2 regions of the Bradyrhizobium sp. B120 genome follow, and region 1 is predicted to be linked to the other one. Evidence: predicted binding sites of a transcription regulator. Region 1 holds the regulator's gene; the other holds the start of a gene.
What was found. The regulator HrcA, encoded in region 1, represses chaperone genes, less so after heat shock. The targets are predictions, from matches to a motif close to GTTAGCACTCNCNNNNNGNGAGTGCTAAC.
Positions count from the first base shown of each region.

Region 1 (3,459 bases):
CTGGGCTGGGATCGCCGCGGAAAGCGGCTATGCCGACCAGGCCCACCTCGCCCGCGAATTCGTCGAATTCGCCGGCGAACCGCCAACGGCATGGGCGCGCCGCCAGGCGTTGACCGGTGGCCGGCTGGTTCGTTCCGAGGACTGGTAACAAACCTTCAAGCCGAAGCCGCATCGGCTCGTGCAGGATGGCACGATCAGCCAAGGAGGCCTGTGACATGACGCACGACATCGACCCCCCGCGCATCTACCCGACCCTGCGCTGCAAGGACGCCGAGGCGATGATCTCATGGCTCAAGACGGTGATCGGATTCACCGAGCACGTGGTCTACCGCGACGGCGGCGTGATCCACCACGCCGAGCTCGCCTACGGTTCCTCGATGCTGATGCTGGGCCAGAGCCGCGACGATGCCTATGGCAGGCTGGTCGGCGATGCCACCGGCCGCCGCACCGATTCAATCTACATCGCGGTCGACGATCCCGACGCCCTGCATGCGAAGGCCCGGGCGGCGGGCGCCAAGATCGAAATGGAACTGCGCGACACCGACTATGGCAGTCGTGATTTCGCCTGCCGTGACCCGGAAGGAAATCTCTGGAGCTTCGGCACCTATTGGCCGAAGGCTCATGAGAAGCCGCCATCGTGACACGACAGCGGCAAGCTCACAGCTTCAGGGCCGGCGTCGCAGCAATCAGACCGTGAAGTCGGCGCTCGGCGCGGCCTTGGCGCCGCCCTTGGAGACGCCGACCAGCGCCGGACGCAGGATGCGCTCGCCGATCATGTAGCCGGCCTGCACGACCTGCACCACCGTGCCCGACGGCACCGAGGTGTCCGGCACCTCGAACATCGCCTGCTGGAAGTTCGGATCGAACTTCTCGCCGATCGGATCGAACTTCTTGACGCCGTTCTTCTCCAGCGCGTTGAGCAGCGAACGCTCGGTCAGCTCGACGCCTTCGATCAGCGCCTTCAGGCCGGGATCGGCGGATTCCTTGGTCTCGGCCGGCACGGCATCGATCGCGCGCTGCAGATTGTCGGCGATATCGAGCACGTCGCGGGCGAAGCCGGTGATGCCATAGGTCTTGGCGTCGGCAACCTCGCGGCGGGTGCGCTGACGGAGGTTCTCCATCTCGGCCAGCGTACGCAGCGTCCGGTCGCGCGCCTCGGCGAGCTCCTTGGTCAGCGCCTCGGTCGATCCCGCCTCGGGATCGTCAGGCATGATGTAGGGCTTCGAGACCACGGGCTCACCCGTCGGCGCCGAATTCTCGGTGTTGTCATTGGCCCGGTTCGGATCGGTCATGGCTTGCCTTCTCGAAAACTCGCGTCGGTTCAAATCTTGGGGATTGCTGCCCGGGATATCGTGCTTTGAGCGGCGAAAATCAAGCGCAACATACCGGCTTCGGGAACAGGGACCTCCGGCTTGAGCAACGAAAACCGTCAAATGAAAGCGAAATCCGCTCCGGTCAGCCGCCCAGCATCTTGCTGACGATGCGCGCGGCATAATCGACGGTCGGGATCACCCGCGCATAGTTCAGCCGCGTCGGTCCGATCACGCCGAGCACGCCGACGATCCGGCCCTGGGCGTCGCCGTATGGCGCGATGATGGTGGAGGAACCCGACAGCGAGAACAGCTTGTTCTCCGAACCGATGAAGATCCGCACGCCCTCGCCGCGCTCGGCACGGCCAAGCAGATCGATCACGCCGCGCTTGGTCTCGAGATCGTCGAACAGCGACTTGATCCGCTCGAGATCGTCCAGCGCATGCAGATCCTCGAGCAGATTGGCGTGACCGCGCACGATCAGCTGGCGGTCCTCATTTGCGCCGCCGGACCAGCTCGCGATGCCGGCCGCGACGACCTTTTGCGTGAGCTGATCGAGCTCGGCACGGTTCTGCGTCAATGCGGTCTCGAGCTCGAGCCGCGCTTCGGCCAGCGTCCGGCCACGGATCCGCGCATTGAGGAAATTGGTCGCTTCGATCAGGGCCGAGGAGGGAACGCCCGGCGGCAATGCCAGCACCCGGTTTTCGACCTGGCCGTCTTCGCCGACCAGCACGACCAGCGCCTTCTCCGGCTCCAGCCGCACGAATTCGATGTGCTTCAGCCGCGCATTCGACTTCTGCGTCAGCACCACCGCTGCGGCACGGGTCAGCCCCGACAGCCGCGTCAACGCTTCGCCAAGCGCTGCCTCGACCGATTGCGCACGGTCGACCGCCGCAAGCTGGGTCTGGATCGATTGCCGCTCGGCCTCGGTGAGGTCGCCGACCTGCATCAGGGCGTCGACGAAGAAACGCAGGCCGAGTTCGGTCGGCAGCCGGCCCGCCGAGGTGTGCGGCGCATAGATCAGGCCGAGCTGCTCAAGGTCCGACATTACATTGCGGACCGAGGCCGGCGACAACGGTAATGCGATCAAGCGCGAGATGTTGCGCGAACCGACCGGCTCGCCGGTCGCGAGATAGCTTTCGACGATTTGACGAAAAATGTCGCGCGAACGCTCGTTAAGCTGGGCGAGCCCGGCATGCGGCGCGATCAGGCCTATCGGATCGTGGTGCGTCACACTCCCAGTCCTTCACAATTGCTGCCTAATCTGTCGCTCCCGGAGGCCGGTGACAAGCATGCATTCGGCCCCCCTGGCACCGGACCATACCGGGGCCGAAAACCCTTGCCGCTGCCCCTTCCCCCTCCTACAAGCACGCCCAACCCACTTTCTCGGAATTCTGGAGGATTTCCAATGCGGCCAAGCCGCCGTGCGCCCGATGAACTGCGTCCCGTGTCGCTGGAACGCGGCGTCGTCAAATATGCCGAGGGTTCCTGCATGGTGAAGTTTGGCGACACCCATGTGCTGGTGACCGCCACGCTGGAAGAGCGGTTGCCGCCCTGGCTCAAGGGCCAGGGCCGCGGCTGGGTCACCGCCGAATACGGCATGCTGCCGCGCGCCACCCTGGAACGCACCCGCCGCGAGGCCTCCGCCGGCAAGCAGGGCGGCCGCACGGTCGAGATCCAGCGGCTGATCGGCCGCTCGCTGCGCGCGGCCGTCGACCTCGAGGCGCTCGGCGAGCGCCAGATCACGGTCGATTGCGACGTCATCCAGGCCGATGGCGGCACCCGCACCGCCTCGATCACCGGTGCCTGGGTGGCGCTGGCCGACTGCATCAACTGGATGAAGACCCGCAACATGCTGAAGACCAACGTGTTGCGCGACAATGTGGCGGCGATCTCCTGCGGCATCTACCAGGGCACGCCGGTGCTCGATCTCGATTATGCCGAGGACTCCGAGGCCGATACCGACGCCAATTTCGTCATGACCGGCGACGGCCGCATCATCGAGGTGCAGGGCACCGCCGAGAAGACGCCGTTCTCGCAAGACGAATTCCTGGCGCTGATGGCCCTGGCGCGCAAAGGTGTCGCGCGTCTGGTCGACTTGCAAAAGATCGCGGTGGCGTAGTCAGATTGGTCATGCACCGCCGAATCA
Region 1 is NZ_CP185242.1:31,798-35,256, reverse strand. Features, by position in the region: gene ACOIX3_RS00195 (helix-turn-helix domain-containing protein) at 1-148, shown strand, start outside; gene ACOIX3_RS00190 (VOC family protein) at 216-641, shown strand; gene grpE (nucleotide exchange factor GrpE) at 687-1,292, opposite strand; gene hrcA (heat-inducible transcriptional repressor HrcA) at 1,456-2,544, opposite strand; gene rph (ribonuclease PH) at 2,719-3,432, shown strand; gene rdgB (RdgB/HAM1 family non-canonical purine NTP pyrophosphatase) at 3,444-3,459, shown strand, end outside.

Region 2 (3,459 bases), 3.7 Mb from region 1:
CCTTCAGGCCGCCGCGCAGGCGGTTGACGACGAGGGTGGCAAGCGCTTCGCCTTCGACGTCTTCAGCGACGATGACCAGCGGCTTGCCGGTCTGCACCACGGCCTCGAGCAGCGGCAGCAGCTCGTTCAGCGAGGAGAGCTTCTTCTCGTTGATGAGGATGTAGGCGTCGTCCATCTCAACGCGCATCTTGTCGGCGTTGGTGACGAAGTAGGGCGAGATGTAGCCGCGATCGAACTGCATGCCCTCGACGACGTCGAGTTCGGTCTCGAGCGACTTGGCTTCCTCGACCGTGATCACGCCCTCGTTGCCGACCTTCTTCATGGCGTCGGCCAGGAACTTGCCGATCTCGGCATCGCCGTTGGCCGAAATGGTGCCGACCTGGGCGATCTCCTCGTTCGAGGTGACCTTCTTCGAGTTCTTCTGGAGGTCCGCAACGACGGCTTCGACCGCGAGGTCGATACCGCGCTTCAGATCCATCGGGTTCATGCCGGCGGCAACCGACTTGGCGCCTTCACGCACGATCGCCTGGGCGAGCACGGTGGCGGTGGTGGTGCCGTCGCCGGCCGCGTCAGCGGACTTGGAGGCGACTTCGCGCACCATCTGGGCGCCCATGTTCTCGAACTTGTCCTCGAGCTCGATCTCCTTGGCGACGGTGACGCCGTCCTTGGTGATGCGGGGAGCGCCGAACGACTTCTCGAGCACGACGTTGCGGCCCTTCGGGCCGAGAGTAACCTTCACCGCATTGGCGAGGATGTCGACGCCGCGCAGCATCTTGTCGCGCGCATCGACGGAGAATTTGACTTCTTTAGCTGCCATCTGAATTTTTCCTTGAGAGGTTTACCTGGGAGGGAAGAGGCGCTTAGGCCGCCTTCTTCTTGGAAGCGGGGACGTCGAGCACGCCCATGATGTCGCTTTCCTTCATGATCAGCAGATCTTCACCGTCGATCTTGACCTCGGTGCCGGACCACTTGCCGAACAGGACGCGGTCGCCGACCTTGAGGTCGATCGGGATCAGCTTGCCAGCTTCGTCGCGGCCGCCCGGGCCGACGGCGGTCACTTCGCCCTGCGAGGGCTTTTCCTTGGCACTGTCCGGAATGATGATGCCGCCAGCAGACTTCTCTTCGGCGTCGATACGCTTGACCACGACGCGGTCGTGAAGCGGACGGAATTTCATGCAGTCCTCCTAAACGTTTGCGGATTCTGTAGATTTTTGGAATTTTAGCAGTCCAGCCCGGCGAGTGCCAAGCCGACTGCGCAGGAGATAGGCCAAGCCTAGGCGGCGGGCAAGTGGCTCTAGCAGAAAAATTGGCACTCGCGAATGACGGCTGCCAGGATCATTTCGAGATCATTTCGGCATCCTTAATGCCGGCCCCGGGGGCGCCGGGGCTATTAGCAGATGCGGTAAGCTGCTGCTAACGCAAGAAATTTCAACAACCTATTAAACATTTAGGCTTGAGATGGGTTAGTCGCGTGCGTCACATTTGTATCATGTGAGCGCATCCATTGCCGGTGGTCCGGCGGGGGTCGGCCGCCATGTGAATGCGCTCCGTCACAGGAGGTTGGCATGGTCTCGCGAGTTGGTGGGGTTGTTTCCGACGATTTCCGGAAGCAGTTGCTGGGGTATGGACTGACGACGGCGCAAATCCTGTATCGGATGCCGGACCATCCCTCGTTGCTGCAAACCTATGTCTGGCAGAACTACGACCTGTTTCCGAAATTTCCGGCGCTGCGCGATTTCCTCGCCTTCTGGGAGGAAAAGCTCGAGGGCCCGCTGTTCTCGGTGACGGTGGCGCATTCCAAGCTGGTCAAGCCGGCCGAACTGCGCGCCGTCGACGGCGTGTTCCGGCTGCATTGATCCGTTGAAGGGGGCAGGGCAAGGGGGCGCGGCGCGGCATGTGCCTTTGCCCACCTCGCGCGGCGCGACTTGTGTTAGCGTTCGCCCGTCACAAAAAGACGGGAGGCGAACAATGGCCAAGAAGACGGCATCGAGATCCGCAGCCAAGACCGCGGTGAAGAAGAAATGGTCGGGGCTCGGCGCCGGCGCCAAAAAATCGTCGGTGAAATCGTCCGCGAAATCGTCCGCGCGCAAGACCATCAAGTCCAAGGGTCGCGTCACCGCGGCCAAGAAGAGCGCGCCGAAAGCAGCGACCAAGGCGGCAAGCAAGGCACGGCCGAAGCAGCGCGTCGCCATCAGCCACCACCGCGAAGAGGATTTCAAGGCCGACGGGCTGCGCGCCTATGCCAAGTACCGCGATCTCGGCATTGCCGCAGCATCCCATGGTCTCGCGCAGGCCCACGTCATCCGGCTGCAGGGACCGTGCAATCCGGACGAGGTGTCGAAGCTGCACTTCCACGACGTCGAATTCCAGATGGTCTATGTGCTCAAGGGCTGGGTGAAGACCTACATGGAAGGCGAAGGCGAGACGCTGATGAGGGAAGGCAGCGCCTGGACCCAGCCGCCGCGCATCCGGCACATGATCCTGGACTACTCCGACGACGTCGAACTGCTGGAAGTGATCCTGCCGGCCGAGTTCAAGACGGTGGAGTTGAAGGCGTAGCCACGGGCCGTCATGGCCGGGCTTGACCCGGCCATCCATCCAGCTTCGCAAGAGTCGTGGTTGATCGATGGATGCCCGGGTCAAGCCCGGGCATGACGAGGTGGACTCGCTCCATCCGGGCTACGGCGCTGTCAGCATCCCCACGATCGCCCCCATCAGGCACGTCGTCAGCGTCCCTGATACGACCGACTTCAGCCCGAGCGCGTTGATCTCGTCGCGCCGCTCGGGCGCCATGATGCCGAGGCCGCCGATCATGATGCCGAGGCTCGCGAAGTTGGCAAAACCGCACATCGCGTAGAGCATGATCAGCCGCGAGCGCGGATCGAGCGCGTCGGGCCCGAGCTTCGAGAGGTCGACATAGGCGATCAGCTCGTTCAGCACGGTCTTGGTGCCCATCAGGCTTCCCGCCGTGATCGCCTGCGGCCACGGCAGGCCCATCAGCCAGCACACCGGCGCCATCACGTAGCCGAGCAGCCGTTGCAGCGAGATCTTCGCACCGCCGACTTCCGGCAGCAGGCCGATGATCGCGTTCGCGAGATACACCAGCGCGACCAGCACCAGCAGCATCGCGATGATGTTCATCAGCAGCTCGAGCCCGGCGGCGGTGCCCTTCACGATGGCGTCCATCGTCGACGACACCTGAACATCGGGATCATCGAGCGACCCGCCGGTGCGCTTGTCGGATGTTTCCGGCACCATGATCAGGCTCACCAGGATCGCGGCCGGCGCGCCGAGCACCGAGGCGATGACGAAATGCGCGGCCGCATCTGATATCAGCGGCGCGAGCAGCGTCGCGTACAGCACCAGCACGGTGCCGGCGATCCCGGCCATGCCGCCGGTCATCACCAGAAACAATTCGGAACGCGTTAGCTGTGCAAGATAGGGGCGGATGAACAGCGG
Region 2 is NZ_CP185242.1:5,487,578-5,491,036, reverse strand. Features, by position in the region: gene groL (chaperonin GroEL) at 1-817, opposite strand, end outside; gene ACOIX3_RS25455 (co-chaperone GroES) at 861-1,175, opposite strand; gene ACOIX3_RS25450 (usg protein) at 1,566-1,856, shown strand; gene ACOIX3_RS25445 (cupin domain-containing protein) at 1,969-2,559, shown strand; gene ACOIX3_RS25440 (NupC/NupG family nucleoside CNT transporter) at 2,680-3,459, opposite strand, start outside.
Region 2: a site for HrcA is predicted at 1,219-1,247, ahead of ACOIX3_RS25455 (co-chaperone GroES). Genes of this name have one in related genera too.